3 regions of the Kitasatospora sp. NPDC101108 genome follow, and region 2 is predicted to be linked to each of the others. Evidence: riboswitches for the same ligand, from Rfam matches in the RefSeq annotation. Region 2 holds a riboswitch; each other region holds the start of a gene.
What was found. A riboswitch is a leader RNA that binds a small molecule or an ion and turns the genes downstream of it on or off. The one in region 2 is predicted to bind cyclic di-AMP.

Region 1 (7,587 bases), on a different contig from region 2:
GTCTCCGTGCTCACCGCTGCCGCTGCGACCGCGGTCGCCCTCTCGGCCCAGGTGGCCGCGCATGCCGCGCCGCAGCCGAACACGTCCGACGTCAAGGCGCAGATCGACCAGCTCCAGCAGGAGCAGGAGCAGGCGGCGGAGAAGTACAACGGCGCCAAGGAGCGTGCCGACCAGCTCCGCAAGCAGGCCGACCAGCTGCAGGACCAGGTGGCCCGCAGTCAGGACCAGATGAGCCAGCTGCAGACCGGTCTGGCCCAGGTCGCGGGCGAGCAGTACCGCACCGGGGGCATCGACCCGTCCGTCCAGCTGATGCTCTCCTCCGACCCGACCGGCTACCTGGACAAGGCGTCGAGCGTCCAGCAGGCCAGCGCGAGCCAGACCGAGGCGCTCAAGGGGCTGCTCGACCAGCAGCGCCGGCTGGACCAGGAGAAGGCCGAGGCGGCCGCCGTGCTGGCCTCGCTGGACGCCACCACCAAGGACCTCAACCAGGCCAAGACGGACGTCAACCAGAAGCTGAAGGCCGCGCAGGACCTGCTGAACTCGCTCAGCGCCGCCGAGCGGGCCGCGCTGAAGGCCCAGCAGCAGCAGGACGACCGCGCCTCGCGCGGCGCGGCCCGGGTCGACCTCAGCAGCCTGCCGCCGGCCAGCGGCTACGCGGCCGTGGCCGTGGCCAAGGCGATGAGCAAGCAGGGCTCGCCGTACGTGTGGGGCGCCACCGGGCCGAGCACCTTCGACTGCTCGGGCCTGATGCTCTGGTCGTACGCCCAGGCCGGCGTCTCGCTGCCGCGCACCTCGCAGGAGCAGGGCGACGTCGGCACCCGGGTGCCCTCGCTGGACCAGGCCCAGCCGGGCGACCTGGTGATCTACGGCAGCGACCGGCACCACGTCGGGATGTACATCGGCAACGGCATGGTGGTCCACGCGCCGCACACCGGTGACGTGGTGAAGGTGATGAAGGCCGACGCGATGCCGATCAACACGATCCGCCGGGTCTGACGGCCCGACACGCCCGAGGGGTCCGACTCCGGCCCTGTGATCCGCGCCACCTCCCGACCGGGGGTGGCGCTTCGGGTTTGCCCGCAATCGGCCGACCGGTGAGCGTCGATCAGCTTTGCGTGCGGCGGCGATCACGATCAGTCATTTTCACAAAAGAACATGGGTAATCTTCCGTCTTTTTTCTGACAAGGATTTGAACGGATCACGGTTCAGTTACTAGGGTCGTGCCCCGAACCACCGCACTGTCGATCACCCAGCCTGGGTGGCGGCGGTGGTTTCCGTCGAGTTCGCGAAACAGCGGGGCAGGTCGAAGCGACTGCCCGACAGGGGAGCCCAGTGGTCGGGGGCGCTGCGGAGCGGAGCCGGGGAACCACGTTCCTCCGGGGTGAATCGGCGCCAGGTCGGCCGTTGCTGAGGCCGTGAGGCGTCGTAGGGCATGCTTCCGGCCCGAACCCGTCAGCTCACCCGGTAGACGGAGGTAGGAAGAAGGAGTCCGCCTTCGTGGCGTCCCATCGTCGTCCCAAGCCCGCCGGCCGCGCCCGTGTCTCGATCCTGACCGGTGTCGCCGCCGCGGCCGTCGCCCTCTCCGCGCAGACCGGCGCGCACGCCGACCCGCAGCCGACCAAGGAGCAGGTCAAGGAGCAGGTCGACCAGCTCAACGAGCAGGCCGAGCAGGCGACCGAGAAGTACAACGCGGCGCAGGAGAAGCAGCAGGAGCTGGAGAAGCAGGTCTCCGGCCTGCAGGACCAGGTGGCCCGTCAGCAGGCGCAGGTCACCGACCTGCAGGGCGGCCTCGCCGAGATCGCCGGCGAGCAGTACCGCAACGGGGGTATATCCCCGACCGTCCAGCTGATGCTCTCCTCCAGCCCGGACAACTTCCTCAACCAGGCCGGGGCGCTGAACCAGGCCGGTGACACCCAGAAGAACCAGCTGAAGCAGCTCCAGGAGCAGCAGCGCAAGCTCGACCAGGACCGCACCGAGGCCCAGGGCAAGCTCGCCGAGCTGGAGTCCACGACCACGCAGCTGAAGGCGTCCAAGGAGGACGTCCAGAACAAGCTGAAGGCCGCCCAGGACCTGCTCAACACGCTGACCGAGCAGGAGCGCCAGGCGATCAAGGCGGCCGAGGAAAAGGCCGCCGCAGACGCCAAGGCCAAGGCGGACGCCGCCGCGCAGGCCTCCCAGTCGGGCTCCGGTGACCGCGCCTCGCGCGACAGCGGCCGCTCCGACCTCGGCTCGGGCTCCTCGAGCGCGCCGGTCAAGATCGCCCCGGGCAGCTCGCACGGCGCGGCCGCGCTGGCCGCCGCCGCCTCCAAGGTCGGCAGCCCGTACGTCTGGGGCGCCACCGGCCCCAGCTCCTTCGACTGCTCCGGCCTGATGGTCTGGGCGTTCAACCAGGCCAACGTGTCGCTGCCGCGCACCTCGCAGGAGCAGGCCGGCGCCGGCACCCGGATCGGCACGGACCTCTCCCAGGCCCAGCCCGGCGACCTGCTGATCTTCTACAGCGACGCCCACCACGTCGGCATCTACGCGGGCAACGGCCAGGTGCTGCACGCACCCAAGCCGGGTGCCTCGGTGCGCTACGAGGCCGTCTCCAACATGCCGCTGGCTTCCATCGTGCGGGTCTGATCCCCGCCCGGTCCGACGGGCCCGGTCCTCCACCACGGAGGGCCGGGCCTGCGGCTTTTCCGGCGACGCGCTCTGGTGTCCGAATAGGGGTCAAATATTCGGGTCAGGAGGGGTTTGGACTCACTTGCCCGGACTCGCTAACGTCTGCCACCGGACTCCCGCTCGACGGCCGCCCACCGGGGCGCGGCCGCGGGGCCGCGCCGCAGGACTGGAGCCGCTGCCGCCATGCCCGTGCACCGCCGTTCCCAACTGCTCGCCCGTGCGCTGGTACTGACCGCGGCCGCCACCACGGCCCTGGGCGTGGCGACCGCCGGCAGCGCCCAGGCCGCCCCCGGGGCGCCGGACACGCCCGACCGCAAGGACGTCAAGGCGCAGGTCGAGCAGCTGTACGACGAGGCCGAGCAGGCCTCGGAGAAGTACAACGCCGCTCAGGAGGCGCAGAAGCGGCTCCTGAGCGAGACCGCGAACCTGCAGGGCGAGGTAGCCGCCGCCCAGGACCAGCTCAACCAGCTGCGCGGGGACCTGGCCACGGTGGCCGGGGCCGAGTACCGGAGCGGCGGGATGGCCCAGACCGCCCAGCTGATGCTCTCCACCGACCCCGAGGCCTACCTCGCCCGTGCCCGCACCCTCGGCCAGGCCGCCGAGCGGCAGCAGGAGACCCTGCACGAGCTGGTCACCCGTCAGCGCAGGCTCGACCAGCGCCGCGCCGAGACGGCGGCCAAGCTCGCCGAACTGGACCAGGCCCGCCGCTCGCTGGCCGAGAACAAGCAGCAGATCCAGCAGCGGCTGGCCGCGGCGCAGAAGCTGCTGAGCGGCCTGGGCGTCGCCGAGCGGGCCAGGATGGCCGTCCAGGACGCCCGGGAGGCCGAGCAGCGCGCCACCCGCGGCACCGACCGGCTGGACCTCGGCACCGCCCCGCCCGCCTCCGAGCGCGGGGCGGCCGCGCTGGCCGCCGCGGTGCGGATGATCGGCTCGCCCTACGTCTACGGATCCACCGGGCCCCGCGCCTTCGACTGTTCCGGTCTGATGTACTACAGCTGGCGGCAGGCCGGAGTGACCCTGCCGCGGACCTCGCAGGCCCAGGCGTACGCCGGGCAGCGGATCAGCCTCTCCGAAGCACGGCCGGGAGACCTGGTGATCTTCTACCGGGACATGCACCACGTCGGGATGTACGCCGGCGGCGGGGTGATGGTGCACGCCCCCTACCCGGGCGCCAAGGTCCGGTACGAGAGCGTCAACTCGATGCCGGTCTCGGGGGTGGTCCGGCTCTGAGCGCGACGCCTTCCGGCGCGGCCGAGCCGCACCCGATAGACGCGGCCGGTCGCGTGCTGTCCCGGCGCGGAGCACTGCTGCTGGCGGCCGGCGGGCTGGTCCAGCTGTCGCTCCCCCCGGCCGCCCCGGCGGCGCCGCCGGACGCGCGGGACGCCGACCGGGCCACCGAGGTGGCCGCGCTGCTGGCGGAGCGGGCGCGCTCGCTGCCCGTCTGGTCCGGGCTCACCGGGGCCGGGGCGGCGTACCGCAACCTGGTGCTGTCGCCCGGGCCGACGGCCCCGGCGGCCGGCGGCCCGGAGCGGCTGACCGCGTCCGTCGAACTGGCATTGCGGGTCGCCGGGTACGACGAGTACCCGGTGGTGTACCCGCGCCGGATCGAGCTGGTCCGGGACCGGGGCGGCTGGCGGGTCGAGCACGAGGAGGGCACGGGCGGACCCCCGGCGCTGTGGGACCTCGGCCCCGCCCGTACCGCCCCCGGCGCCCGGTGCCTGGTGCTGGGCCTGGCCGCAGGGCCCGACCCGGCCGGGCTGGTCGCGGTGGGGGACCAGGCGGTGCCGGCCGTCAGCGCGGTCTGGGGCAGCGGCTGGGCCGGCCGGCTGCTGCTCGAACTGCCCGCCACCGAGCCGGAGTTCGCCCGGCTGCTGGAGGCCGACCCGGCGGGCTGGACGGGCATGGCGGCGGTCACCGTGGCCGCCCCCGGCGCCCCCTGGCACACCCCGGCGGACCGGGTGGTGATCAACCCCGAGGCGTTCGGGCGGCTCAGCGACTTCGGCCGGCAGGTGGTGGTCACCCACGAGGCCACCCACGTCGCGACCCGGGCCGACACCCGGGCCTGGACCCCGCTGTGGCTCTCCGAGGGCGTCGCCGACTGGACCGCCTACCGCGGGTCCGGCCGCCGCCCGCAGCAGATCGCCCCCGAGCTCACCCGGGACGTCGCCGCCGGGAAGCTGCCCACCGCGCTGCCCGCCGACGGGGACTTCTCCGCCGGAGCCACCGGCATCGCCCAGGCCTACGAGCAGGCCTGGCTCGCCTGCGAGCTGATCGCCCGCCGCTACGGGACGGACCGGCTGGTCGCCTTCTACCGGGCGGTCGGCGCGGCCGACGGGCAGGGTGAGGACCGGGACCGCCGTACCGACCGGCTGCTGCGCGGCGAACTGGGCATCGGACTGGCCGAGTTCACCACGCTCTGGCTGGCCGAGGTGCAGGCGCTGAAAGCCGGCTAGGGCGGCCCTCGTCGGTCAGGCCCTAGCGACCGGCCGGGTGGTCGATGCCGTCCAGCAGGTCCTGCTCGTAGGCGATGCCCGGGCGGACCGGGTAGGCGGAGGCGGGCGGCAGCGCGGCGGGCTCGGACAGCACCACGGTCGGCGGCAGGGGCGCCGCGGCGCGGGTGGAGCGCCAGAGCCGGACGGCGGAGAGCACGGTGGCGGTCAGCAGCAGCAGGTTGCGCAGGCCCAGCACGGTGATCGCCAGCGGATCGCTGTCCAGGACCTGGGTGAACATGGTCGGGAATTCGAGCAGGGTGAGCGGGCAGGCGACCAGGATCAGCAGCGCCACCGGCCGCTGGCTGGTGCCGCGCACGGTCAGGCAGACCGCCGCCACGCCGATCAGCCAGACCAGGTACTGCGGGCTGATCACCCGGCTGGTCACCACGAAGACCAGCAGCGCGCACAGCGCCGCGTCGTACATGGTGGCCGCGTTGCGGCGGCGGGCGGTGAAGCGCCACAGCAGCAGCCAGAGGAAGCCCAGCACGGTGCCGGCCATCATCACCTTGCTGATCACGCTGACCCACGGTCCGAGCATCTCGGGGGAGCCGTAGTTCATGGTGACCCTGCCGTTCCAGCCCCCGGCGATCCGGGCCAGGTGCAGCGGCAGGGCGCCGACCGACTCGACCTCGATGCCGCGGTCCTTCTGGAAGGCGAGGAAGCCGAAGGCGCCGTTCATCCCGGCCGCGAGCAGGAAGCCCACCGAGACGGCGGTGGCCGCGGCCAGCGTCCAGGAGCGGCGGGTGCGGCGGCCGGACGGGGTGCCGATCAGGCCGAGCAGCGGCCACACCTTGACGATGCCGCCCAGGCCCAGCAGCAGCCCGCCGACCGCCGGGCGGCGGATCAGCGCGAGCAGGCCGGCCAGGGCGAGCGCGGTGACCAGCAGGTCGAAGCGGTTGTAGATCATCGGGCCGAGCAGCGGCACGCCGACCACCCACATCCAGGCGCCGGTCAGCGCCCGGCCCTTGCGCAGGCCGGTGCGGATCAGCAGCGCGGCCGCGGCGGCGTCGGCGATGCCGCAGATCACCCAGAACGAGGTCAGGTACGACCAGGGCAGCAGGCCCGGCAGCAGGATGACCAGGGCGGCGCCGGGCGGGTACTGCCAGGTCACGTCGTCGAACGGGAAGGTGCCGGTCTGCAGCACGCCGTACCAGGCGTGGTAGATCATCCAGACGTCGGCCGTGACGTCGCCACCGGGCGACTTCAGGACGCCGGTCATCAGCAGCACCAGCACGGTGCGGGTGGCCACCCAGGTCGCCCCGAGGGCGGCGAGCGCCCCGAGCGGGCGGCCGAGGCGGCCGCGCGAAGTACCGGACTCGGTGGCCGGGGCCAACTCCACTGCGCTCCCTCGTTCGTCTCGACGTCCTCACCGGAGGCGTCGTACTGACGGACGCCCGGGCCGCCGCGTGCGCAGCAACCTAGGTACTAGGACTGACCCGGGGGTCAAACGGTTGCCGTGTGCGGTTCCGTTCCCGGCGGGTCATGGTGTTGACCTATCGTACGGATCACCCAGCGGTACACCGAGCACCCCCCGACCGAGCGAGCCGTGGCCTGATGCACAGAACCTTGATCGTCACCAACGACTTCCCGCCCCGCCCGGGAGGCATCCAGGCCTTCGTGCACAACATGGCCGTCCGTCAGCCCGCCGGGAGCGTCGTGGTGTACGCCTCGACCTGGCGGGACGGCACCGAGGTGCGGCGCTTCGACGCCGAGCAGCCGTTCCCGGTGATCCGGGACCGCACGAAGGTGATGGTTCCCACACCGCGGGTCACCCGGCGGGCCGCCGAGATCCTGCGTGCGGAGAAGTGCGACTCGGTCTGGTTCGGCGCCGCCGCACCGCTCGGCCTGATGGCGCCCGCGCTGCGCCGGGCCGGGGCCGGGCGGCTGCTCGGCATGACCCACGGGCACGAGGCCGCCTGGGCGCAGCTGCCGGGCTCCCGGCAGCTGCTGCGGCGGATCGGGGCGGGCACCGACGTGCTGACGTACCTGGGCGAGTACACCCGCTCGCGGATCGCCGCCGCGGTCGGGCCGCGGGCCGCGGGCCGGATGGTGCAGCTGCCGCCGGGCGTCGACGAGTCGACCTTCCACCCGGCCTCGGGGGGTGCCGAGGTGCGCCGGCGGCTGGGGCTGGCGGACCGGCCGGTGGTGGTCTGCGTCTCCCGGCTGGTGCCGCGCAAGGGCCAGGACACCCTGATCGAGGCGATGCCGCAGATCCTGGCGGACGTGCCGGACGCGGTGCTGCTGGTCGTCGGCGGCGGACCGTACCGGGCGGACCTGGAGAAGCTCGCGGAGGCCAGGGGCGTCCGGGCCTCGGTGAGGTTCACCGGCTCGGTACCGTGGGAGGAGCTGCCCGCCCACTACGGGGCCGGGGACGTCTTCGCCATGCCCTGCCGGACCAGGCGCGGCGGGCTGGACGTGGAGGGCCTGGGGA
Region 2 (7,587 bases):
GTCGTGCTCGATGCGCCGGCGCATCTTGGCCAGGCGGACGAGGTGGCGGGTCGGACTGTCGGCGGGCAGGCTGGTGAGCCAGGACTCGGTGGGCGCCTTCTCGCCGGTGGGCCACTCACAGAGCAGTGTGGCCTCGGGCAGGACGCCGTCCCAGGTGCCCGCCCCGCCGGCCTGGGCCATGGCGTGGGTGCGGGCCGCGACACCCGCCGGCCGCACCGTGAGCACCCGGAATCGGGAGCGCATCGGGCCTTTCGAACGGACGCCACGTGGACTGGCGGAAGGCCTTGCGTCCACTGGCGATGGCCAGGGCCTGCAGCGAGCCGGGCTTGGTCCGGTAGCGCGAGGCGGGTTTGGGCCGTTCCCGTTCCAGGCCGGGGCGGTGGGCACCGCGTCGTGCGGGTGTGCGGACTCGTCCGAGCGGACGGCCACGACGAAGTCCAGCCCGCGTTCCGCCAGGCCCTGGCGGAACGCGGTGATCTGGCCGCAGCCGGCGTCGGCGACGATCACCTTCGGCTCCAGACCCCAGGTGATCGCCTCGTCGATCAGGCCCAGGGCCAAGCGCCACTTCTCGCGGTGCCCGATCTCCTCGGGCATGACTGTCCGCGTCCGGCGTTCGGTGTCGTCCTGCCACTCGGCGGGCACGAACAGGCGCCAGGAGATGGGCACGGACGTGGTGTCGGAGGCCGCGTGCAGGCTCACCCCCACCTGGCAGTTCGACCGCTTCCGCGACCGAACTGCCGCCCGAGCGGATCGAAGCGGCCGGGGCTGACCGAACTCGTCATCGGTCCGGGGCAGGGGCAGGGCCAGGGAGGGCCAGGGAGGGCCAGGGCCGGTGACGAGCCGGGTCCCGGGGGCCCTCACTGCAGGATGCCGACCGCCCTCGCCACCACGAGCACCACCGTGATCAGCGACACCGCCGACTGCGTCATCATCAGCAGCTTCGCCCAGACCGACAGCGGCATGGTGTCCGTCGGACTGAACGCGCAGGCGTTGGTGAACGCCACGTACAGGTAGTCCGGGTAGGACGGCTCCCAGCCCGGCTCCGCGATGCCCTCCTGCTGCATCTGCGGGAAGAGGAAGTCCGGGTACGACCTCACCCCCTGGGCACGGGCCGCAGGGCCGCCCCGGTCCCACTCCCAGTACCACAGCGAGAAGGCGATGATGTTGGTCGCCCAGACCGCGCCGCCGGTACCGAGCAGAGCCAGGGCGCCCGGCGAGGCGGACGTGTGGATCAGGTCGCGCACCAGCTTCACCGCCGACCAGCCGTTGGCCAGGCTGATCACCGCCACCAGGGCCAGGCTCAGCAAGCGCAGCAACCGCGACGTCTGGTCGATGCGCTTGTGCGGGTTGAGCACCACCAAGGCCACCAGCAGCGCCACCTCCAGGGTGGGCAGCATCCAGTGCGGATGGATGGTCAGACGGATCGGCAGGGCCAGCTGCAGGCCCACCGCGACCAGGATGGCCACCGAGACCGCCCAGCGCTGCTCACCGAGAGTGACCGAACGCCACGCCGGACGCTGCGGCTCCTCGGGCTCCGCCGGCTCCAGGAGCCGCTCGATCCGCTCCAGCCTGCGGTGCAGTGCCTCGGAGAGCTGCGACGGGGCATGAGGTTCGGGCTCAGTCATGCCGCACAGTGTGACAGGCGTCCGGGTTTCACGATCGGGGTGGTGCCGGGTGCTCCGCAGGGCTGTCCTGCCACCTGCGGACAATGGCCGGGGCCGCAGGCCGGCCGCTCCGGCTGCACCGGCGGCACTGGCAGCACCGGCGGCTCCGGCGGCACTGGCAGCACCGATCGGGTGGAGAGGCGAAGCACGGATGGCTCGGGCTGGATCGTCGTCCCGGGGAGTCCGCTCGGCAGGTAGCCGTGGCCGGTCCGGCCGGGCACCGCCTGGGCGAGCGCCTGGAGTACCGGGGCCGGCGAAGTGGCGAAGATGCCGGGTAGTCGCGCTCGCCGAGTTCCGGGCGGACAGGCCAGGCGAGGCGTTCCGTCTGCAGGTCGTACTGTGCGTCCACGCCCTCCGGTTGCCCCGGGCGTCCAGGCGGGACCAGCGGCCGTCCAGGTGCACGGCGTTGAGGGCGCCAGGGCGGAGCCGGCGAGGTCGTCGGTCTCCGGTTGAAGGATCACGGTGTCGCGCGCGCCGCTTGCCGCGGGCGGAATTCCACTCCCTGGACAGGGCACGCCGCCGTTGTCACAGGTGTGCGATTGGCTACTCGTGTGCGGGGCGGTCGGCGTCCCGGGACGGGAGGGGACGGCACACGATGGCGGTACCGAAGGAGGAGCTCGCCGAGCGCGCTCTGCGGCTCGGGTTCGAGCACGGCATGGTCGTGCGGGAGGTCGGCTACGACGACGACATCGACCAGGGCCTGCACGACAGTGTCGACGTGATCGCCAGCCAGGACCTCCTCGACCTGGACTGGGACGGTCTGGCCGACGCCGTGATCTTCTGGTTCCGCGACGAGGACGACGATGACCTCGCCTCCATGCTCGGATACGCGCTCGACCTGTTGGGAGAGCGCGGCATGATCTGGCTGCTCACCCCCAAGGCCGGCCGGGCCGGCCACGTCCAGCCGGGCGTCATCGAGACCGCCGCCCGGGCCAGGGGTCTGTCCCGGAGCTGGACCACCGGCGTCGCGGAGCACTGGGACGGCTGCTGCCTCACCTCCGACGGGCGCTAGCATCCCGGCCGTGAAGCTTCGATTCGTTGACGTCGGCCTTCCGCCGGTCGACCGGCTGGTGGGACACCGGCGCACCCAGGCGATCTACTACGCCTCCTCCTACGACCTGGACGACTACCCGACGTTCGAAGTCCTTGCCAAGGAGGGACTGGTCCTGCGGTGCTTCGAGGTCCGCGACGAGGACGGACACGTGCGGGCCGAGTGGTGGCAGTTCCACCGCGGGGACAGCGGCGTCCTCTTCCGGACCGGGACGCTGGAGGCGATCGGCGAGGCCCTCCAGCACGGATTCGTCTGCCGGGACCACGACTTGTGGGCGGCGCTGGCGGAGGCCGACGACGCGCCCGGCTTCATCGACTGGTCGATGACTCCCAAGGACGACCGGTTCCCGGGCTGGGACCGTCTCTGGCACCACACCGACCCGGCGCAGGCCGAGCGGCTCTACGACCTCAACGGCGGCGTGTTCAGCCGGGGCTGACGGGGCCCCGGCCGGGGACCTGGTCGGGCGGTGTTCGTCAGGAGGGGCTGGTGGCCAGCAGTGCGGTGGTGGTCACCTTGTTGTCGCACTCGGCGAAGAGGCCGTCGTCCAGGGCCACTTGGTGGGCCCCCGCGCCCGGCAGGCCCAGCACGAGGGTGGGGTAGGCGACCGGCTTCGCCCCGGAGACGCAGTAGCCGTCGGACTCGCCCTGGACCTGGACGAAGGTGAGCTTCACCCAGGCCTTGCCGCCCGGGGCCAGGTGGACCGGGGCGGCGGAGCCGCTGTGGGTCACCGCGAGCGGGGCGTTGTGCTCCGGAGATCCGTTTGCCGCCCCGGCCACCGTCGGGAAGCCCTGGAGCGTGCACGGGTGTGCGGAGGCGTTGGTGAACGCGACGATCGCTGCCCCGATCCCCGTGCCGTCGGGCCGCTGCTTGGCCTGGTGGGCGTCCGCCTTCAGGTCGCCGGCCGCGCAGGTCGGCGCCGCGGCGGTGGCGGTTCCGCCGGGCGAAGCGACTGCCGTGGCCGGTGCCGCGGAGGGCGTGCTGCCCTTGGTGGGAGCCTCGGGCGCGGCGGACGGCGCGGTCGGTGCGGCGGCGGGCTCGTCGTTCGCAGGCCCGCACGCCGTGACCACCAGGGCCGCTGCGGCGGCCGAGACCACGGCGACCACGGCTCTCCGGGCCTTCGTTCCGTACTGCTTGCTGCCGTGCATGACGTCCTCCGAAGGATTGAGCGGTGCCGATCCGGCGCTGGTACCTGCCCGGTACACACCGCCGTCGCGGCGGCGGTTGCGCCGACGGCCTGCTGTGACAGGACGGTGACGGGATCGGGAAGTCCCAGCCATCATGGACCCGGACGAGGCCGTGCGTGCGGCGCTGGGGCCGGCGACCACCCTGCGGCCCAGCGGCTACTCCCTCTGACCCCGGGGGTGCGGCGGTCGTCCGGTCCGGCGGGGCCGGTCCGGCGGGGCCGGTCAGGCCGGGGGCCACGGGGCGCGGGAGGCAGGAGAGCACGACGCTCAGCGGGCAGCGCGTCGATCGCCGTCTTCGCCTCGACGGTGTACCGCACGCGGTGAGTCATGACCCACACGACAGCCAGGACGGCGTCCGAACGGGGGACTCCTTCCGGCTGTGGCCGCCCGGGCGATCTGGGCCGGCCGCCCGGTGGGCGCGCTCGACATCCGGTCCTGATCCTCCGGCCGCCTCCGTCCCACGGGCCGGGTGCCCGCGGGACGGAGGCGGCCGAACCGGCCGGACGGGGTCGGTCCGGCCTCGGCCTACGTCCTTGACGGACGGGTCAGTTGGAGAAGTCCTGGGTGAGCCAGACGGTTCCGCTGGCATCCCGGTGGACGGCGATGCCGATGTGGGTGAATTCGCTGCTGAGGATGTTCTTGCGGTGGCCGTCGTCCGGCGGCGTCTCGTTCAGCATGTCCTGGGTCAGGCTGACCGCCAGGGCGGCGATGTCCTGGGCCGAGGTGGAGACCCCGCTGCCGTAGCCTATGTTCTCCCCGGCGGCGTTCCACTGGACGCCCGCAGCCGTCTCCCGTGCCCCCAACTCGGCCTCGCCCGGGCATTGGTGGGACATGCCGCAGCCGCCGGCCATCGTCTGGTTGTGGGCCTCGGCGCTGCTGGTCAGCCCCGACGTGATGGTGTAGGCGGGCAGACCCTGCGCGGCCCGCGCCCGGTTGATCAGATTGAGGACCTGCTGCACGGCGTCCGAGTTCGAACCGGTCAGCGCGGCCGGGGTGGCGGGGGCGGCCGCGGGGGCGGGGGCGGGGGCGTGCGTGACCGGGGCGGACGGGGACGACGGCGCGGACGTGTGGGACGCCGGGGCCGGGGTCGGAGCAGAGGGCCACGCCGGATGGGAGCCCTGGGACTCGCCGCCGGGGCGCGCGGCCGCGGATTCCGGGGCGTGGGAGGCCGGGGCGGACGGCGACGGCGAGGCGTGCGAGGCGTCGGGCGCGGCCGGAGCGGAGGGTGGGCCGGCCTGGTGGCGGTGCTGATTGTCGGAGTCGCTCTGGTGCCGGTACTGGTGGTGCTCCTGCCAGCCGGCGTGGCTCGCGTGCGGGTGGGAGCCGGGCGCGGCGGAGGCTCCGCTCGCGCTCAGCAGCGGCAGCATGAGGCCGGCGCCGGCGATCCCGGCGGTGGCGGCCAGACGCGGGGTGTGTCTCCGGCGCGCACGGCGATGCCGGCCGGTACCTGAATTCAGCATGGGGCGTCCCTCTGCGACGCCTGCGAGGTGAGCTGTCGGGTTCGGGCCGTGAGGTAGCCCGGCCGCGCGTAGCGGCTTCACCCCTAGCCACACCCATCTCGTCCGTGAACGGGCCGAGCAGGGCGCGGCGAACTACCTGGTTCCCCCGCTCCTGCCCGGTGCACTGCTCGACGTCCGGCCGACCGGTGGACAGGACTCGGCGTCCCGGCGGCAGGGTCCGCAGGTGCGAACAGCCCGAACGCTAGGCAGACCGACCCCGAATACACAAGTTCGTATCATGCAGATCACATGGACATCCAACCAAGAACTGACGGAATGCCATATTGGCTTATATAACATCGCATAATGTCCTAATCGGACAATTCTCCTGACCGTCGATGCCGGTCGCGACGGCCGCCGTCCCGGGAAGGGCTGGGGCGCAGTCGGGCGAGGTCGCCCGCTGGGCCACGGTCCTACCCGGGTTCGCGTTGACACGGCCCGCATGGACGGCCGCGCGGCGTTCCTGCGGTCTCCGCCTCTTGCACGGCAACTCGGGCCCTGGCCCGTCCAGGTCGGTGGGCGCGCACCCGGAGCCGGGTGGAGCGGCGCTGAGCCGGTCAGCGGCCAGGCCCCGGATGGGCGCGGAGCCGCCGGCCAGATGCGGCACCCGGGGTCCGTCGGAGCGCGTTGGAGTATGCGCAGGCAGCGGCGGCGGGTCATCTCTCCGCCGCCGCAGAAGACTTCCGGACCTGTCTCAGCCGTAACGGCGGCGGGGGTGCAGATCAGGCCGTGCCTGTCGCGCAAGCGGTTTCGAGAGCGATGAGGCGGTGGGCGAGGGTGCGCGCCGGGCCGGTGAGGCCCTTGAGGATTTCCCGGGCGTAGGGGCTCCGAGGGTGGTGGGCGAGATCCTGGACGGCGCTCCAGAGTTCCGCGATGCCGGCCAGGCTGTGCTGGACGTGGCGGATGGCGTCGTGGCGCTGGGCGAGGTACTGCTCGGCCATCTGATGGGCGTGGCGCCAGTCGACATCGCCCGCTTCGGCGGTCCGGGCGAAGGCCGGCGTGGTGTCGCCGTCGGCGAGGCGGATGGCGTCGATCTCCTCGACGCGCCGGCGGAGGTGTTCCTCCTCCTGTCGGGAGTCGAGGACCGCGGTGGCGTCGGTGACGGCGAGGTGGCCGGCGATGACCTGCTCGGCGAGGTCGGGGGCGTGCTGGCGCAGTCGTGCGTGCTGGGCGAGGAGGGCCTTGGCGTCAGCCTTGCGTCTGCGGACGGCGGTGTAGGCGGCGTTGAGGGCGAGGGTGCCGATGCGGACCTGTTCGGCGAGGTCGGGGGCGTGTTCGAGCACGGTGGTGGCGATGGACAGCCGGGTGACGTTGATGCCGCAGCGGGCGGTGTCGGACGGGAGTGAGCCCGGGGACAGTGAGCGTGCCATCGCGGCGATCATGGCGTGCTGGCTCGCGGTGGTGTTCGGGCGGTGGCGGTTGGCGGACACGATCAGGCAGACCGGATCGTCGCCCTGATAGGTGGTGAAGCGGGGTTCGACGTCGGCCAGTTCGCAGGCGGCGAGTCGTCCGCGGCCGTCCAGGAGGACGCCGTCGGCGTCCAGGATGACGGGCTCGGTCAAGCCGTTGCTCTCGATGTCCTGGGCGAGGTCGAGGAGTTCGTCGGGGCCGAGCACCGGGAACAGAGCGGTAACGGGGTGGACCTTCACAGTGGGATCTCCTTGATCGGGATGGGTACCGGGGCAGAAGACGCCACAAAGGGGCATATGGTTCAGCGGCTGCGCCCGGGCCCTCGCCAACCCGCTACGAGCTCCCGGTGTCGCACACCGCGACTCCGGCCCGCCCGAGAACCACGGGACATCACCCGCCCAAAGGCCAAACCCGCCCTGCGGGACCCGGCCGACTGCTGCACGGTGGTGCGCACGGCCCGGTGGGCGGCCTCCCGGGCGCAGTCGGCGACGTCGCGGCGGTGGCGCTGGGCACACGCCCGCATCGCCGCAGGAGCAGGTTCACTGTGCGCATACCGGAGGGGACGGCCGAAGCCGTCCAGACGTGTTGAGGGGCAGGCGGCCGGGCGTCTGCCGTGGATGGTCAGCCAGGCATGGGGGTGGGCACGGGAACCCGCTGGGATCGTTCGGGATCAGATGGGGAGCCTGTTTGTGCCCGAGGCCGCCGATCTGGTGATCGACGTCCTCGGGCGACAGAGGACGAGCCTTGTGGGCGGCAAGTCAGGCCGGGGCCGTCTGCGC
Region 3 (7,587 bases), on a different contig from region 2:
GTCCCGCGGGGCCAGCGCGGCCGGCTCGACCACCACGACGTGGTCGAACTCCAGGCCCTTGGCCGCCGTGACCGTCAGCGCGCCCAGCGCCGGCGCTGGGCCGTCCGCTGCGATGACGCCCAAGGTGCCGACCCGTGTGGGGAGTTCGGCCAGGGCCGTGGCGAAGTCGCCGTTCGGGACGGGCACGGCGCGCGGCCGTTCGGTGCCCGGGCGGACGGACTCGGGCGGCTGCCGGCCGGGGGCTGCGGTGCGCAGCACGGCGGCGGCGAGGGCCATGATCGGTTCCGGCGTCCGGTAGTTCACGGTGAGCCGTTCCTCGCGCCAGCGGCCGGGCAGGTGCGGGTCCAGCATCTGGGCCCAACTGCGGGCGCCGGCGGGCGATCCGGTCTGGGCGAGGTCGCCGACGACGGTGAGCGAGTTGGTCGGGACGCGGCGCAGGACGGTGCGCCAGGCCATCGCGGAGAGTTCCTGCGCCTCGTCCACCACGACGTGGCCGTACGCCCAGGTGCGGTCGGCGCCGGCGCGTTCGGCGGTGGAGCGGTACGGGCCGTCGTCGTGGAACCGTCGGGCCAGGGCGGCGGCGTCCAGCAGGACGTCGTCGGTCTGCCCGGTGATGGTCAGCACGCCGTGGGCGAAGGCGAGTTCTTTCGGGTCCTCGGGCTCGCTCCGGTCCGCGGGGCGGAGTTCGCCGAGGAGTTCGGCGGCCTCGTCCAGCAGCGGGACGTCCTCGACCGTCCAGGGCGAGCCGGGCGGGCGGAGCAGGGCGGCCGCGTGCTCGGGGGCGATCTCGGCGAGCAACTCCCCGTCGGTGAGCAGCCGTTCGAGGAGTCGCTGCGGGGTGAGGGCGGGCCAGAGCGGATCGAGTGCGGCACGGACGTCCTCCCGGGCCCACAGCTCGCGCGGGGCGTAGTGCGCCTCCTCCTCGTCGTACGGGCGGCAGAGGGAGAGCGCCTGGGCGATGGCCAGGGCGTCCAGCAGGGTGCGCAGGTAGTGGGCGCGGGCCCGGTTGTGCGGCGCCCGCAGGCCGCGGGCGGCGTCCAGGGCCTGGCCGCAGGCACGGGCGGAGACGCGCAGCCCGTCGCCCAGGTCGAGGCCCTCGGCGGGCGCCGACTGGTGGGCGGCGACGGCCCGTCGGAGCACCTCGGTCATCCACGGGCCGCCCTTGGCGACGGCCGTGGCGGGCGCGTCGGTGCGGCTCGTGGTGACGTCCGGGAACAGTTCGCCGACCGTGCGCAGCACCACCTCGGTCTCGCCGAGGGCGGGCAGCACCTCCTCGATGTAGCGCAGGAAGTCCGTGGTGGGGCCGATGACCAGTACGCCTCGGCGCTCCAGGGCGGCGCGGTGGGTGAACAGCAGGTAGGCGGCGCGGTGCAGGGCGGCGAGGGTCTTGCCCGTCCCGGGCCCGCCCTGGACGACCAGGGCGCCGGGCAGCGGGGAGCGGATCACCCGGTCCTGCTCGGCCTGGATGGTGGCGACGGCGGTGCCCATCCGGCCGGTGCGCTCGCGGGCGAGGGCGGCGAACAGCGCGGCCTCGCCGACCAGGGTGCGGCGGCCGGACTCGTCCAGCCCGGCGAGGTCGAGTGCCTCGTCGTCCAGACCGGTGAGGGTGCGGCCCTCGGTGTGCAGGTGGCGGCGGCGCAGCACGGCGCCCGGGCGGGCGGGGGTCGCGGTGTAGAACGGGCGGGCGGCGGGGGCGCGCCAGTCGAGCAGCAGGGGCTCGTAGGCCTCGTCGGTCAGGCCGGTACGACCGATGTAGTGCACGGTGCCGTCGCGCTCGTCGAGACGGCCGAAGCACAGGCCGCGTTCCACCGCGTCGAGCCGGGCGGCGTGGCGGGCGGCCTCGTGGGCGCGGACCTCGCGCTCCAGCCGGGCCTGGTGGGGGCCGCCGGCGGACGCGCCGCGGTGGGCGGCGGCGCTGGTGCGGCGGGCCCGTTCGCGGGCGGCGTCCAGGTGGGTGTAGAGCCGGTCGAGGTGGGCCTGTTCGGTGCGCAGGGCCTCGGCGAGCGCCGGGTCCGCGGAGTCGGCGGGCCGGGCCGGGCCGGTGGGTTCCGCTGGAGTTCCGTTCATCGGTGTGGTATTCTTGCGGCGAGGAGTTTGTAGGGTCGATTCTGACGAGTGTCGAACCGGCCCAGCGTAGCCCATCCGCCGACGTTCGGCGTGACCTCGGCTGTTAGGCTTGCGAAGCGTGAGCGCGAAGCCCCAGATCCCCAATGTCCTGGCCTCCCGGTACGCCTCGGCGACCCTGGCCCAGCTGTGGTCCCCCGAGCACAAGGTGGTCCTTGAGCGCCACCTGTGGCTCGCCGTCCTGAAGGCCCAGCAGGACCTCGGTGTCGAGGTGCCCGCGAACGCCGTCGCCGACTACGAGCGAGTGATCGACCAGGTCGACCTCGGCTCGATCGCCGCCCGTGAGCGGGTCACCCGCCACGACGTGAAGGCCCGGATCGAGGAGTTCAGCGAACTCGCCGGCCACGAGCAGATCCACAAGGGGATGACCTCCCGGGATCTGACCGAGAACGTCGAGCAGCTGCAGATCCGCCAGTCCCTGGAGCACGTCCGGGACCGTACCGTCGCCGTCCTGGTGCGTCTGGCCGACCTGGCCGCCCAGCACTCCGAGCTGGTCATGGCCGGCCGCTCGCACAACGTGGCCGCGCAGGCCACCACCCTGGGCAAGCGCTTCGCGTCGATCGCCGACGAGCTGCTGGTCGCCTTCCGCCGCCTGGAGGAGCTGATCGCCCGCTACCCGCTGCGCGGGATCAAGGGCCCGGTCGGCACCGCCCAGGACATGCTGGACCTGCTCGGCGGCGACACCGACAAGCTGGCCGAGCTGGAGCGCCGGGTCGCCGCGCACCTCGGCTTCGACAACGTGCTGACCAGCGTCGGCCAGGTCTACCCCCGCTCGCTGGACTTCGAGGTGCTGACCGCCCTCGTCCAGCTGGCCGCCGCGCCGTCCAGCCTGGCCAAGACCATCCGTCTGATGGCCGGCCACGAGCTGGTGACGGAGGGCTTCAAGGAGGGCCAGGTCGGCTCCTCCGCGATGCCGCACAAGATGAACACCCGCTCCTGCGAGCGCGTCAACGGCCTGGCCGTCATCCTGCGCGGCTACGCCTCGATGACCGGCGAGCTGGCCGGCGACCAGTGGAACGAGGGCGACGTCTCCTGCTCGGTGGTGCGCCGGGTCGCGCTGCCGGACGCGTTCTTCGCCTTCGACGGCCTGCTGGAGACCTTCCTGACCGTCCTGGACGAGTTCGGCGCCTTCCCGGCCGTGGTCGAGGCGGAGCTGGACCGCTACCTGCCGTTCCTGGCCACCACCAAGGTGCTGATGGGTGCGGTGCGCGCGGGCGTCGGCCGGGAGACCGGCCACGAGGTCATCAAGGAGCACGCCGTCGCCTCCGCGCTGGCGATGCGCGCGGGTGCCCGGGAGAACGAGCTGCTGGACCGCCTCGCCGCCGACGAGCGCATCCCGCTGGACCGGGCCGCGCTGGACGCGCTGCTGGCCGACAAGCTGTCCTTCACCGGGGCGGCCGGGGCGCAGGTCGCCGAGGTCGTCCGCCAGGTGGAGGCCGTCGCTGCGGCCTACCCCGAGGCGGCCAAGTACGCTCCTGCCGACATCCTCTGACGGAGCCTCAGCTGACTGACGGGGGACTCAGTTCTCCGGCGAGGGCCCTGCCGCCGTTCCGGTGGCGGGGCCCTCGGGCGTCCGGGAGTGGCCGGGGTCGAACGGCGGGGTGGTGGTGGAGCACGGCCAGTCGCAGCTCGGCTCGGCCACCGGCTGTTCCTCGGGCGCGAGCACGTTGCCCCGGACTGTGACGGAGGCGATCAGCCCGCCGCCGACCAGCAGGCCCGCGCAGATCAGCATCGCGGTGTGGAAGGCGGAGTCCACCGAGGAGGGCACCCGGTAGGCGTCGCCGCTCAGCCCGGCCATCGCCGGGAGGGCGGCCACCGCGAGCAGGCCGGCCGCCCGGGCGGCGGCGTTGTTGACGCCGCTGGCGATGCCCGCGTGCCGCACGTCGACGGCGGCCAGCACGGTGGCGGTCAGCGGCGCGACCAGCAGGGTCATCCCGGAGCCCATCACCGCGACCGCGGGCAGCACGTCCGCCCAGTAGGAGGAGCCGGGGCCGATGCGCAGCATCAGCAGCACCCCGGCGGCGCAGAGCATCGGGCCGACGGTGAGCGGGACGCGCGGGCCGATCCGCTTGCCGAGGCGTCCGGCGCGCGCGGACAGGGTGAGCATCAGCAGCGTGATGGGCACCAGGGCGAAGCCGGAGACCAGCGGCGAGAAGCCGGCGACGATCTGCAACTGCACCACCAGGAGGAAGAAGACCCCGCTGAACGCCGCGTAGACGCACAGGGTGACCAGGTTCACGGCGGTGAACAGCCGGGAGGAGAACAGTCCGAGCGGCAGCATCGGATCGGGCGCCCGCCGCTCGACAGCCACGAACGCGGCGGCGAGCAGCAGGCCGAGCGCGCCGCTGACCCAGACGCCGGGGGACAGCCCCTCCCCGGCGGCGGTGAGCGCGTAGGTGATCGCGCCGAGGGCGAGCGCGGCGAGCAGGGCGCCGGGCACGTCGAAGCGGCCGGTGGCGGACTCGTCCCGGCTCTCCGGGACGTACCGGGAGGTGACGACGATCACCGCGGCGGCCAGCGGCAGGTTCAGCAGGAAGATCCAGCGCCAGCCGGGCCCGTCCACCAGCCAGCCGCCGAGGAAGGGGCCGATGGCGGCCGCCACCCCGCCCAGGCCGGACCACAGGCCCACCGCGGCCGAGCGGTCGTCAGGGTGGAAGACCGCCTGGAGCATGGCGAGCGAGCCCGGGGTGAGCAGCGCGCCGCCGATGCCCTGGACGGCGCGGGCGGCGATCAGCACGTGGATGGTCGGCGCGGCGGCGCAGGCCGCGGAGGCGGCGGCGAACCAGACCACGCCGATCAGGAAGACCTTGCGCCGCCCGTAGCGGTCGCCCAGGGCGCCGCCGAGCAGGATCAGGCCGGCCAGGGTGAGCAGATAGGCGTTCAGGGTCCATTGCAGGGAGGCGAGGGAGGCGCCGAGGTCGGTGCCGATCCGGGGCAGGGCGACGTTCACCACGGTGCCGTCGAGCATCGCCATGCTGGAGCCGAGCACCGTCGCGAGCAGTACCCAGCGTCCCTGCGCGGTGCCCAGGCGCAGGGAGCCGGCTTCGGAGGTGGTCACGGCCCGATCCTGCGCCCGGTGGGGCGCACGTGACAAGGGTCACCGGGAGGCGTGTCGGTCGGCGACGGTGCGTGAACGGACCGGCGCGCTGGGGTGCGGCGGTCGGCGCAGGGTCGTGGATCAGTGGCGCCGAGTGAATGGATTGTGCACGTACGGTACAGCGGACCATCCGGAGGGTCACTGCCTGTCGGGGGTTGGTTGCCCGTTCAAGAGATCGACATTGCTTCACCCGAACGGATGAGTTTTAGTTCAGCGACCGCCCGGCCAGTCCGGACGGATCCGCCGGGTGGAACGCCGAGTCCTGCCGCTGCCCGGTGGTTCGAACTGAACTCTGTACGGCAGGAGCGGGGGACCCACAGGTAAGTCGCCGGACCGGAGTTCGCGCTTTTCGGAGCGCGGACGTCCAGGACCGGCTCGGGGTGAAGCCGCGCATGCGGCCGGGCAACTCCAGCCCGAACCCGACAGCTCACCTCGCAGGCGTCGGAGAGGAAAGTTCCATGCCTGCACAGGCTCGTCGTATCACCCTGCCCCGTGCCGCCCGCATCGGCATCGCCACCGCCGTCACAGGTGTCTCCTTCGTCCTGCCGCTGGTGACCGCGATGAGCGCCCAGGCGAACACCGCCGCGGCCGCTTCGCACGCCGCTCCCTCCTCGGCCGCCTCGGCCATCGCCCACGAGAGCTACCGCGTCGTCAGCGGCGACACCCTCTCGAAGATCGCCGACGTCAAGAACGTCGACGGCGGCTGGCACGCGCTGTACGAGCAGAACCGCTCGGTGGTCGGCACCGACCCGAACCTGATCTTCCCCGGCCAGCAGCTCGTCCTCGTGGGCCACGCCGCCGGGGCCTCGGGTGCCGCTGACTCCGCTGACGCCGCTGACGCCGCGAAGCCCGCCGCTCCGGCGAAGCCGTCCGCGCCGGCCACCCAGGACGCCGCCGCCGCGGACACCCAGCTGCAGGTCCAGACCGAGGCCGCCAAGCCGGGCGCCCAGCTGCAGACCCAGGTTCAGACCGCCGCCCCGGCCCAGGCCGTCACCGCGGCCCCCGTCGCCGCCACCGCCGGCTACGTGGCCCCGCTCGCCAACCCGGTGCTGGGTGAGGCCTACGGCGTGGCCGGCGCGATGTGGGCCTCCGGCCACCACACCGGCCAGGACTTCGTCGCCTCCACCGGCACCCCGCTGCGCGCCGTCGCCAACGGTGTCGTGGTGAAGGCCGGCAACGGCGGCGCCTACGGCAACGAGGTCGAGATCAAGCTCGCCGACGGCAAGTACGCGCAGTACGCGCACCTCTCGATGATCGGCGTGAAGATCGGTCAGAGCGTCACCGTCGGCCAGCAGCTGGGCCTCTCCGGCGCGACCGGCAATGTGACCGGCCCGCACCTGCACTTCGAGATCCGCACCGGTCCGGAGTACGGCTCGGACATCAACCCGGTCACCTACCTGCGGGCGCACGGCGTCGCGCTCTGACCCAGCAGGGTTTCAGGAACCACCGCTGTCGCGGGGGCGAAACGATCCTCCGGGATGGTCATGTCGGGTGACCGCTCGACCGGATGATCGCCGCGGTAGTGGACATGGGCGCGGGACACGCCCACGGCCGGCCCGGCTGCAGGGGACATCTCCCCTCCAGCCGGGCCGGCCATTTGCCGTTCTCGGTTCCGGGTGGCGTTCGGCCTGAACGGCGCGGCGGAGGGCGACCGAGGGCCTGCCCGGCGGGTCCCGTGTGCCGCCGGCCCTAGCTCCGGTGGGCCGGCAGGCCGTGCTGGGCGGCGGTGAGGAGCTCGTGCATCCGGTGGCCGAAGTCCTCGGTGTCACAGGCGGGTTCGGGGAAGACCAGGCGGACGTCGCGGTGGCCGTGCGAGTGGTCCAGGCGCAGCACCAGGCCGTGGCGGTCCAGGGCGAGCGGGCGCACGGCGGGGCGGTGGGTGAGCAGGGCCGGGTCGAGGAGTCGGGCGAGCAGGTCGAGGGCGTCGGCGTGGTCGTCGGCCAGGTGGGTGAGCAGTGCGGCCTCGTGGCGGGCCAGCGGGTCCGGGGTCGCGAGGGCGAGGTCGGCGGCGGTGAGCGCGCCGGTGCCGTACGGGGTGGCGAGGACGGCGTGGGCGACGTCCACCCGCAGGTGGACGCTCAGGCCGTCGTCGGCGAGGTGGGCCAGGTGCAGCCGGCCGGCCAGGGTGAGCCGGGCGCGGATGCGGTCGCGGACGGCGACGGGGGAGACGTCGGTGACGTCGAGGACGACGGCCAGGCCGTCGGTGGCGCCGGCGGCGGCCGCGGTGAGCGGAGCGTCCAGCGGGGCGCACAGGCGCAGGCGGGAGCCGTGGACGGAGACCGGGGTGTCCAGGTCGTGGTGCTCGCCGAGGGCGCGGACGGTCAGCGAGGAGGTCGCGCTGAGCAGGCTGTGGACCCGGTCGGCGG

Region 1: another riboswitch for cyclic di-AMP. It lies ahead of ACZ6Z8_RS06210 (NlpC/P60 family protein); the one in region 2 lies ahead of ACZ6Z8_RS12575 (CAP domain-containing protein).
Region 3: another riboswitch for cyclic di-AMP. It lies ahead of ACZ6Z8_RS20555 (M23 family metallopeptidase); the one in region 2 lies ahead of ACZ6Z8_RS12575 (CAP domain-containing protein).

Annotation. Positions count from the first base shown of each region.
Region 1 covers NZ_JBVJLM010000002.1:313,537-321,123, reverse strand. Annotated here, with positions in the region: gene ACZ6Z8_RS06215 (C40 family peptidase) at 1-996, shown strand, start outside; cyclic di-AMP (ydaO/yuaA leader) riboswitch at 1,358-1,466, shown strand; gene ACZ6Z8_RS06210 (NlpC/P60 family protein) at 1,498-2,622, shown strand; gene ACZ6Z8_RS06205 (C40 family peptidase) at 2,848-3,894, shown strand; gene ACZ6Z8_RS06200 (hypothetical protein) at 3,948-5,117, shown strand; gene ACZ6Z8_RS06195 (glycosyltransferase 87 family protein) at 5,140-6,495, opposite strand; gene ACZ6Z8_RS06190 (glycosyltransferase family 4 protein) at 6,711-7,587, shown strand, end outside.
Region 2 covers NZ_JBVJLM010000004.1:370,143-377,729, reverse strand. Annotated here, with positions in the region: gene ACZ6Z8_RS12600 (IS701 family transposase) at 1-861, opposite strand, end outside; gene ACZ6Z8_RS12595 (hypothetical protein) at 858-1,625, opposite strand; gene ACZ6Z8_RS12590 (DUF3052 family protein) at 2,260-2,676, shown strand; gene ACZ6Z8_RS12585 (hypothetical protein) at 2,687-3,151, shown strand; gene ACZ6Z8_RS12580 (DUF4232 domain-containing protein) at 3,189-3,860, opposite strand; gene ACZ6Z8_RS12575 (CAP domain-containing protein) at 4,445-5,359, opposite strand; cyclic di-AMP (ydaO/yuaA leader) riboswitch at 5,362-5,530, opposite strand; gene ACZ6Z8_RS12570 (hypothetical protein) at 6,121-7,047, opposite strand.
Region 3 covers NZ_JBVJLM010000009.1:33,073-40,659, forward strand. Annotated here, with positions in the region: gene ACZ6Z8_RS20540 (HelD family protein) at 1-2,067, opposite strand, end outside; gene purB (adenylosuccinate lyase) at 2,177-3,616, shown strand; gene ACZ6Z8_RS20550 (MFS transporter) at 3,644-5,182, opposite strand; cyclic di-AMP (ydaO/yuaA leader) riboswitch at 5,495-5,677, shown strand; gene ACZ6Z8_RS20555 (M23 family metallopeptidase) at 5,680-6,645, shown strand; gene ACZ6Z8_RS20560 (DUF2470 domain-containing protein) at 6,911-7,587, opposite strand, start outside.